One region of the Streptomyces sp. NPDC093085 genome, then DNA from elsewhere that is predicted to be linked to it. Evidence: riboswitches for the same ligand, from Rfam matches in the RefSeq annotation. Region 1 holds a riboswitch; the other holds the start of a gene.

What was found. A riboswitch is a leader RNA that binds a small molecule or an ion and turns the genes downstream of it on or off. The one in region 1 is predicted to bind cobalamin.
Region 2: another riboswitch for cobalamin. It lies ahead of AB0O07_RS14265 (ABC transporter substrate-binding protein); the one in region 1 lies ahead of AB0O07_RS08165 ((2Fe-2S) ferredoxin domain-containing protein).

The regions. Positions count from the first base shown of each region.
Region 1 is NZ_JBFBFB010000002.1:345,887-350,288, reverse strand. Features, by position in the region: gene AB0O07_RS08175 (iron ABC transporter permease) at 1-315, opposite strand, end outside; gene AB0O07_RS08170 (ABC transporter substrate-binding protein) at 408-1,433, opposite strand; cobalamin riboswitch at 1,463-1,628, opposite strand; cobalamin riboswitch at 1,715-1,839, shown strand; gene AB0O07_RS08165 ((2Fe-2S) ferredoxin domain-containing protein) at 1,904-2,281, shown strand; gene AB0O07_RS08160 ((2Fe-2S)-binding protein) at 2,307-3,014, shown strand; cobalamin riboswitch at 3,106-3,176, shown strand; gene AB0O07_RS08155 (DUF4430 domain-containing protein) at 3,315-3,833, shown strand; gene AB0O07_RS08150 (cobalamin-binding protein) at 3,843-4,402, opposite strand, start outside.
Region 2 is NZ_JBFBFB010000004.1:112,661-117,062, reverse strand. Features, by position in the region: gene AB0O07_RS14275 (hypothetical protein) at 1-1,092, shown strand, start outside; gene AB0O07_RS14270 (response regulator transcription factor) at 1,237-1,917, opposite strand; cobalamin riboswitch at 2,029-2,214, shown strand; gene AB0O07_RS14265 (ABC transporter substrate-binding protein) at 2,427-3,476, shown strand; gene AB0O07_RS14260 (iron chelate uptake ABC transporter family permease subunit) at 3,560-4,402, shown strand, end outside.

The sequences.
Region 1 (4,402 bases):
GACCGCGCCGAGGGACGCGCCCGAGGAGACTCCGAGGAGATAGGGCTCGGCGAGCGGATTGCGGATCAGTGCCTGCAGGGCGGTGCCCACCACTGAGAGGCCGGCGCCGGTCACCGCCCCGAGCAGGACACGGGGTGCCCGGACGTCCAGCACGATGGTCTCCCGCGCCCGTGTCCAGTCGGCCTGCGTCCAGTCGGCGCCCAGCGTGTGCGTCACGATGCCCCAGACCTGGCCGGGCGGTACGTGGACCGAGCCGATGGCCAGGCCCGCGGTCGCGGACGCCAGGAGAAGCACGGTCAGTACGACCAGTCCCAACGCGAAGGGCGTACGACGGCCTCGCGCATCGAGCCCCGGTCTCTTCCCGTCCGGTGTGACCGGATCGGAGGGTGCCCTGATGGGGGTTGGTATCACCGGAAGCTCTCGGGGTGCAGGCCCCGGGCCAAGCCGTCGACCGCGTACGCGGACCGGATGCCGACCAGGGTGGCCGTCAGTGGCAGGACGACGAACCGTTTGTTCTTCACTGCGGGGACGTCGGCGAGAGCGGACTGGGAGAGCAGGAATTTCTTCTTCCGCTCGACGCTCCCCGAGCCGGCGTAGTCGTAGATGGCGATGACCTCGGGGCGACGCTCGACGACCTGCTCCCAGGAGACGTCGCCGAAGACGTCGTCCAGGTCGGCGAAGACGTTCTTGCCGCCGGCCAGCCGGATCAGGTCGGTGCCCAGGCCCTTGCCGCCCGCTGTGAAGGCGCTCTTGTCGCCGCTGTCGTAGACGAAGACCGGCACGTCGGCCTTGTCCTCGACGGCGGACGCCGTCTCGCTGACGCGGAGCTTCAGGTCGGCGACCAGCTTCTCGGCGCGGTCGCGGACACCGAAGATCTTGCCGATGGTGCGGGCCTCGGCGTAGGTGTCCTCCATCGTCACCCGCTTCTCGCCGCAGTACTCGCGGTTGAGGTGGGTGTCGATGCCGGCATTGGCGAATGCCTTGCGGGAGCGGCCCTCCTTCTCGGCGAAGGCGCTGCCGTAGCCGCCGTAGACGAGGTCGGGCTCGGCGTCGAGGATCCTCTCGAAGGACGGCTCGCGTTCGGCGAGTTCGGGTATGGCCTCGTAGTCCTTCTTCAGCTCCGGCAGAACGGCCGAGTCGGGGAAGGCGGTCCCCACCATGCGGTCCTTCAGGCCGAGGGCGAGCATCAGTTCGGCGGGGTGCTGGTGGATGGTGACCACCCGCGACGGTGGCCTGTCGTAGGTCGTCCTCACACCGCAGTTGTCGACGGTGACCGGAAAGCCTTCCGGTGAGGACGCCGTCGCCGTGTGTTGCGCACCGGTGTCGCCGGACCAGCCGCACCCGGCGGTCAGCAGGGCCACGGACAGGGCGAGGGCCGCGGTGGTGCCGCGCACGGCCCGGTGGCGCCGGGCAGGGGAGAGCACGGGCGACACGTAGAGCCTCCTGGGGAGTCCGCGCTCCTCGGAACGGGCCCGCGACCGGCCAGTCTCCTGACTTCCGGCGATTCTTCTCTCCGTACTTGGCGTACGGATGTAAACGAACCGCCGGTCACAGTGGCGGGACCGTGCCGGAATCACACCGGCTTCCTGTCTCCCGTCGCGGCGATGACCTGGCGATATTACGTTCCTTCAGGCTTGCGGGAAAAGGGCCCCCTTGCTGACAGCAGGGAGAACGGGGTGGAAAGATGGCCGGAGTAACAAGGCGACGGCGGTCCGAGGAAGCCGGTGGAAATCCGGCGCGGTCCCGCCACTGTGATCGGCGAGCGAGCCCGCACACGACCACTGCCCGCACAGGGTGGGAAGGCGCGGCGCGAGCCTTGACCCGAGAGCCAGGAGACTCACGCGGTCGCCTCCTCGACGGACCAACCGGGGCGGATCTCCCCGGAAGAGAGGAACGATGCGGCATGTCCGCCGACACTGTCCCGCCCAGCGGCGAACCGGTTTCCTGCCGGGTCGTCGTGTGCCGTGACTGCTGCTGCGGCACCCCGAAGGTACCCGGCGTCGACCATGCCGCCCAGACAGCACGTCTGCGCGCCCAGGTGCCGGTGCGGGTCTCCGCCTGCCTGGACGTCTGCGAACAGGCCAACGTCATCGTCGTCCAGCCCTCCGCCGAGGGGCGCGCCGCCGGGGCCCGGCCCGTCTGGCTGGGACTGGTCAACGATCCGGACGCCACCGAGGACATCGCCGACTGGGTACGTGCGGGCGGACCGGGCGTCGCACCCCAGCCGGACATACTCGACCTCTACACCATCACCCCACCGCGACGGCGTACCGCCTCCTGACCATACGAACGGAGAGGCAGGAACCATGGACGACGTTCGTGCCCCCGCCGCGTCCGTCGCCGCCGCTCTGCACGATGTGGCGGCCCTCGGCGGCTTTTTCGCCCTGTACATCGGCGGACGGGACGACGGCTGGCATCCGCTGGCCCGTTCCTACGCGGTGGGCTGTGCCGATCTCGCCGAGGCCGTCGCCCGCCGCCACCACACCCCCGAAGCACGCATCGACGTCTCCATCGCCCAGCTCGGTCACGCCGCCCGTCTCTGGTCCCCGGCCCTGGCCTGCGTCGTACTGCACGGGATCGTCCCCGACCTGGAGGGACTGCAGCGGGCCGACGACGGACCGGCCCTCCGTGTGCCCCGCCCGGCCGGCTGGCACGTCGACCAGCTGGACGATCCCGTAGGCGCCCTGTACACACAGGTGACACGTCACCTCCAGGCACTGGCCGGTGGACTGCGCGTCAAGATCGCCCCGCGTCTGCTGGACGGCAACTCCGCCTCCGCGCTCGCCGGGGCTGCACACGCTCTGCTGGCGGCCCGTCCCGCCGTACGAGGGCCGCTCACCGATCTCACGACCACACTGCTGGGCACCGGACGCCTGGCCGGCACAGGAACGATCACCGGCCCCGACCTCGCGTTCCGCCGCCGAAGCTGCTGCCTCTACTACCGCGCGCCGAACGGTTCGAAGTGCGGAGACTGCGGACTTGCCGACCATACGTCCCAACGAGCCCTAGGATGAGACGACTTCCGCGCCCGCAGAGTCCCATGGGCCTGCGGACACGGAAGGGCGTCACCGCGTACGGCACGACAACCGCATAGGCGCGTGACCGGGGGAAGCCGGTGGAAGTCCGGCACTGACCTGCAACCGTGAGTGGCCCTCGGGCCGTGAGTCGGAGAGCCCGGCACGTGCTCGTCACCGCTTCCCACTGTCATGGTCCGCAGCGCGAAGCCGAGAAGTCCGTTCCTCGCCGCCTGCATGGGTGTGCGGGTCCGGTCTCGGACCTGTGCCGTGGGCCGATCCGCACAGGAAGGCTTCGCCATGCCACGCACCACACGCATACCCCGCACGCCATGCCATCTGATCGCCGCCACGGCCCTCGGGCTGGCTCTTGCCTCCGCCCCGGCCGTCGCGCACGCCGACACCACCGCCGGGGCAACGGGCGTTTCCGGCACGAACGCGCCCGTCAAGGTCTCTCTGATCGTGCGGGGCCCTGACGGGGTTCTCTTCACGGGGAAGATCAGGACGCGCGGGCACGAGGTCACCACTGCCACCGGCGGGACGCACAGATGCGACGGCACCAACGGCGGCGCCCACCCCACCGCCGTGCCGACACCGACCGCCGCGCTCGACGACGCCGCCCGCACGCAGGGCTTCACCTGGGACGGCACCTGGTACGCGTCCTTCGACGACTTCTCCGTCGACACCGTCAAAGACGTCAGTGGCGGCGGCGTCGCCTACTGGAACATCTCCGTCAACGGCACGCCGACCCCCGTGGGCGGCTGCCAGTTCGAGCTGAACGCCGGCGACAAGGTGGCGTTCACCTGGACGGCTTTCTGATCCCGCCGCTCACCGGGGCGCACCGGCTGGAAACGGCCGTACCTCGTCCTCGGTGACGGCCGCTCCGCTCCGTACTCCGTGCAGCACATGCGCCAGTACCTCCGCACCGCGCACCACGCGCGGACCGGGGCGGTTGAAGTACGCGGGGCCGTCCAGTACCAGGACCCGACCGGCCCCTACGGCCGGCAGGTCGGCCCAGCCGGGCAGGCGGGTGAGCAGGTGCGCCTCCCGCAGGGTGCGCTCGGGCGGAAAGCCGCACGGCAGGATCAGCACCACGTCCGGCCGTGCGGCACGTACCGCCTCCCAGTTCATCGGCTTCGTGTGCTCACCGGGTGCGGCCAGCAGCGGCTCGCCGCCGGCCGCCGCGATCTGCTCGGGGACCCAGTGCCCGGCGGGCCACAGCGGGTCGAGCCACTCGATTGCCACGACGCGCGGACGGGGCCGCCCCGCGACCGTCTCGCGGACTTTCGCGAGCCGGTCCAGCAGTTCGGCCCGTCGCCGCTCGGCGCGCTCGCGCACGCCGAGCAATTCACCGACGGTGAGCAGGCAGTCCACTACGTCGTCGAGCG
Region 2 (4,402 bases), on a different contig from region 1:
GACGCGCTGCTCGGCGCCGACCGGCGCGGGCGGCCCCGCTGGTGGGTGGCGCTCGGGCTGGCCTGCGCCCTCGTCGCCTCCGCCGTCTCCACCGGCGACCTGCCCGTGGGGGACTTCGTCGGCACCCCGCACTGGACCTTCCTGGAGATCGGCTGGTTCGGGGTGCTGCTGCTCTTCGACGCCGGGTTCGGGCCCACGCTCCTCTTCATCGGCGGCCATCTCCTCCTCACCCTCGGGCAGTTGCTCCTCGCGGGCGACCCGGGCCGGCAGGCCGCCGCCGGGATGGCCGTCAGCGCCCTCGCCATCTGCACCTTCCAGGTCGCCGCCGCGATCCTCGCCCGCTCGCTGGGCGACTGCGCCGCCGCGGCGAGCGCGACGGGGCGCGAGCGGGAGCGGGTCCGTACGGAGGCCGCCGTGGCCGCCCAGATCCACGCCGACCAGCGGGCCCGCTACGCCGAACTCGACTCCTCCGTGCTGCCCCTGCTCACCGGCCTCGCCGACGGCACGCTGGAACCGGGGGACGAGGCGGTACGGCGCCGCTCCGCCATCGAGGCGGCCCGGCTCCGGCGGCTCTTCGCGGAGCGCGACCACGCGCACGACCCGCTGCTCCACGAATTGCGGGCCGGTATCGATGTCGCCGAGCGCCACGGCGTCGATGTCCAGCTCGCCGTGCGCGGCGCCTCGGCCCCGGTCGACCGGCGGCTGCGCCGCGCCCTCACCGAGCCGGTGCTCGCCGCCCTCGCCACCGCCGAACGCAGCGCCCGCGCCACGGTGATCCGGGGCGGCGGCCTGATCCGGGTGAGCGTGGTGACGGACGCGCCGGGGACGGAGATCCCGGGGGCGACGGAGGGCGGCGACGGCAACGGTGGCGACGGCGGCGAAGGGGCCGGGGCGGCGGTGCGGGTGCGTACCGTACGGAGCGAGGGGCGGCTCCGGGTCGAGGCGTCCTGCACCGTCGGCGCCGGGGCCGCGGGAGGGACCGCGGGAGGTGCCGGGGGAGGGGCCGGGGGGCCGGGGGCCGGGTCAGGGAAGCCTCGTACCCGTACCCGAAGCCCTGTCTCAGCCGCCCCCGACGCCTCGGCCTGCGGCTAGCCGGTCCACCGCCGGCCTGCGGCTGGCCGGTCCACCGCCGGCCTGCGGCTGGCCGGGCCGGCGTTGGTGGGCCCACCGTCGGCCGGTCCACCGTCGGCCGGTGCGTCGTCGGCCGGTCCACCCGCCGGCCGGCCACCGCCCCGCTCAGAGCTCGTCCAGCGAGGTCCACCCGTCCTGGATGGCCCGCGCGACCAGGTTCGCCTTGGTCGTCGCGGGGCGCCCGGCGTTGGCGTACTTGATGCGCACCCGCTCCAGATAGGTGTTGACCGTACGGACCGAGAGCCCCAGGCTCTCCCCGACCATCGCCTTCGACTCCGACTGGAACCACTCCAGCAGCACCTCCACCTCACGCGGGGTCAGCGAGGGCCGCCCCGTCCGCGCGTCGCTGCCGAACGCCCCGGCCAGCGCGGGCGGCGTGTACGGGCGGCAGTCCGCCGCCGCCAGCGTCGCCGCCATCAGATGGCGCTCGCCCTCCGCCTTGGTGAGATACGTGAACGCGCCCAGGTCCAGGCAGGTCAGGGCGGTCTCCTGGCTGTCCTGCATCGTGTAGACGATGACCTGCCGCTCCCCGGCGACGAGTTGGCGCAGTTCGGGGTAGGCGGGCACGCCGTTGGCGAGCTGGAGATCGAGGACCACCACATCCGCCTCCCGGCCGGGACCGGTGGTCGCCACCGCGACGGAGGGCCCCTTGGCGACCACGGTGATGGGGCGTTCGGAGGCCGCGTACCAGGACTCTATGCCCGCGAGGACCACCGGGTGGTCGTCGATCAGCGCGACCGTCACGGGGGCGGTGGCGGCAGTCGCCGGTGACGTGGTTTCGGCCATACGGCATTCTCCGGCGCCCCGGCGCGGGGTGTCCGCCATCCTGCCGGGACGAGGGCCGTACGGGCCGGGAAAGTGCCCGAAAAGTAGGGGGGCGGGGCGGAAAACCGCCTGTGATAGCTTGCCGGGGCCAGTCGTACCCAGGCACCTGGGTCAGGGAATCCGGTGGGAATCCGGAACTGACGCGCAGCGGTGAGGGCGACGGGCGGGGCATCGGCCACTGGACCGCACTCGGTCCGGGAAGGCGCTCCGTCCGCGTGACCCCGAGTCCGAAGACCTGCTGGCGGCCCCCGTCCGCGGACCGTCGGCGGGGGAGCACCGTACGACCGGGCTCCGCGCATGGGCCCTCGACGCAGAGGAACGACCCCGTGCCGATCGCACGTCAGCTCACCCGTCCCTTCGGCGCCCGCATCTCCGGCCGCCTCCCCCGGACCCGTACCTCCCGGGCCCGTACCCCCCTTGCCGGCCCCTTCCTTGCCGGCCCCTTCCGCGCCCGCCTCTCCGGGCCCCGTATATCCCGGGCCCGCCGGGCCGCGCTGCTCCTCGCCGCCGGGGCCCTGCTGGTCACCGGCTGCGGCGGGCCGGGAACCTCCGGCGCCACGGACGGGGGCGGAGCGCCGGGCAAGGGCACGGCCGCCGCCCGTACCCTCACCAACTGCGGCGAGACGGTACGGGTCGACGCGCCCCCGCGCCGGGCCGTCTCGCTCAACCAGGGCACCACCGAGATCCTGCTCTCCCTCGGCCTCGGCGACCGCATGGCGGGCACCGCCACCTGGACCGACCCGCTCCCCGCCGGCCTGGCGAAGGAGAACGCCAAGGTCCCCCGGCTGGCCGAGAACAACCCCTCCTTCGAGAAGGTGCTGGACGCCGAACCCGACTTCGTCGCCGCCTCCTTCGTCTCCACCCTCGGCAAGGGCGGCGTCGCCACCCGGGCCCAGTTCGCGAAGGTCGGCGTCCCCACGTACGTCTCGCCGTCCGACTGCGTCAAGGACAACAGCGGCGACGGCGACGGGACCCGCGCCAAGCCGCTGACCATGGAGGACATCTACGGCGAGATCCGCGACCTGGCCACAATCTTCGACGTCCGGGAGCGCGGCGACCGGCTCGTCGCCGAGCTCAAGGCGCGGATGGCCAAGGCCGTGGCGGGGATCGACGCGAAGAAGGCGGGGGACGCGACGTTCCTCTACTGGTTCGCGAACTCCGACTCCCCGTACATGGGCGGCTGCTGCGGCGCGCCCGGCATCATCACCCACGCGGTCGGCGCGCGGAACGTCTTCGACGACACACACGACGAGTGGCCCCAGATCAACTGGGAGACGGTCGCCGACCGCAACCCCACCTTCCTCGTCATCGGGGATCTCACGCGCAGGCAGGAGACCGCGGAGACGGCCGAGAAGAAGATCGAGTTCCTGGAGAGGAACCCGGTCACCAAGAACATGGACGCGGTCAAGGAGAAGCGGTTCGTCAAGGTCAGCGGGCAGGCGATGAACCCCAGCATCCGTACGGTCGAGGGCGTGGAGCGGGTCGCCGCGGCCCTGCGCGCCTACGCGCCCGCCGCGTGACCACGGTGCCGCTCATACGGGCGCCCCGCCCCACCCCCGGCCCCGGGGCCGGCCGGTCCGCCTGGTCCGGGCGGACCGGATGGGTGGGATGGGCCGGGGGGATCGTGGCGCTCGTCCTCTCCGTCGCCGTCGCGATCACCATCGGCCCGGCGGACATCCGGGTCCCGGACGTCTGGTCGGTGGTCGCCGCGCATCTGGGGTGGGGCGAGTCCACGCTCACCCCGATCCGCGACGGCATCGTCTGGAACCTGCGGCTGCCGCGCACCCTGCTCGCCGCCGTCTGCGGCGCCGGGCTCGCGGTCTGCGGCGCGGTCATGCAGTCGCTGCTCCGCAACCCGCTCGCCGACCCCTTCGTGCTCGGCGTCTCCTCGGGGGCGTCCACCGGGGCGGTCCTGGTGGTCGTGCTCGGGGTCGGCGGAGGGGCGCTCTCCGTCTCCGGCGGGGCGTTCGCCGGCGCGGTCTGCTCGTTCGCGATGGTGCTGCTGCTCAGCCAGACGCTGGGCGGGACGGTGGACCGGGTGGTGCTCTCCGGGGTCGCGGCGATGCAGCTCTTCTCGGCGCTCACCTCGTTCGTCGTCCTCACCGCCGCCGACGCCGAGACGACGCGCGGGGTGCTCTTCTGGCTGCTCGGCTCGCTCAGCGGCGCGGGGTGGGGCGATGTGCGGATCTGCGCGGCGGTGCTCCTGGTGGCGCTGGCGGTGTGCCTGGGGTACGGACGGACGCTGGACGCCTTCGCCTTCGGGCAGGAGGCGGCGGGGCACCTCGGCGTCTCCGTCGCCCGTACGCGCGTCGTGCTGCTCTGCGTCACCGCGCTGCTGACGGCGGCGCTGGTCTCCTCGGCGGGGGCGATCGGCTTCGTCGGCCTGGTCCTGCCGCACGCGGCGCGCGCCCTGGCCGGCCCCGCGCACAGCAGACTGCTCCCGGTC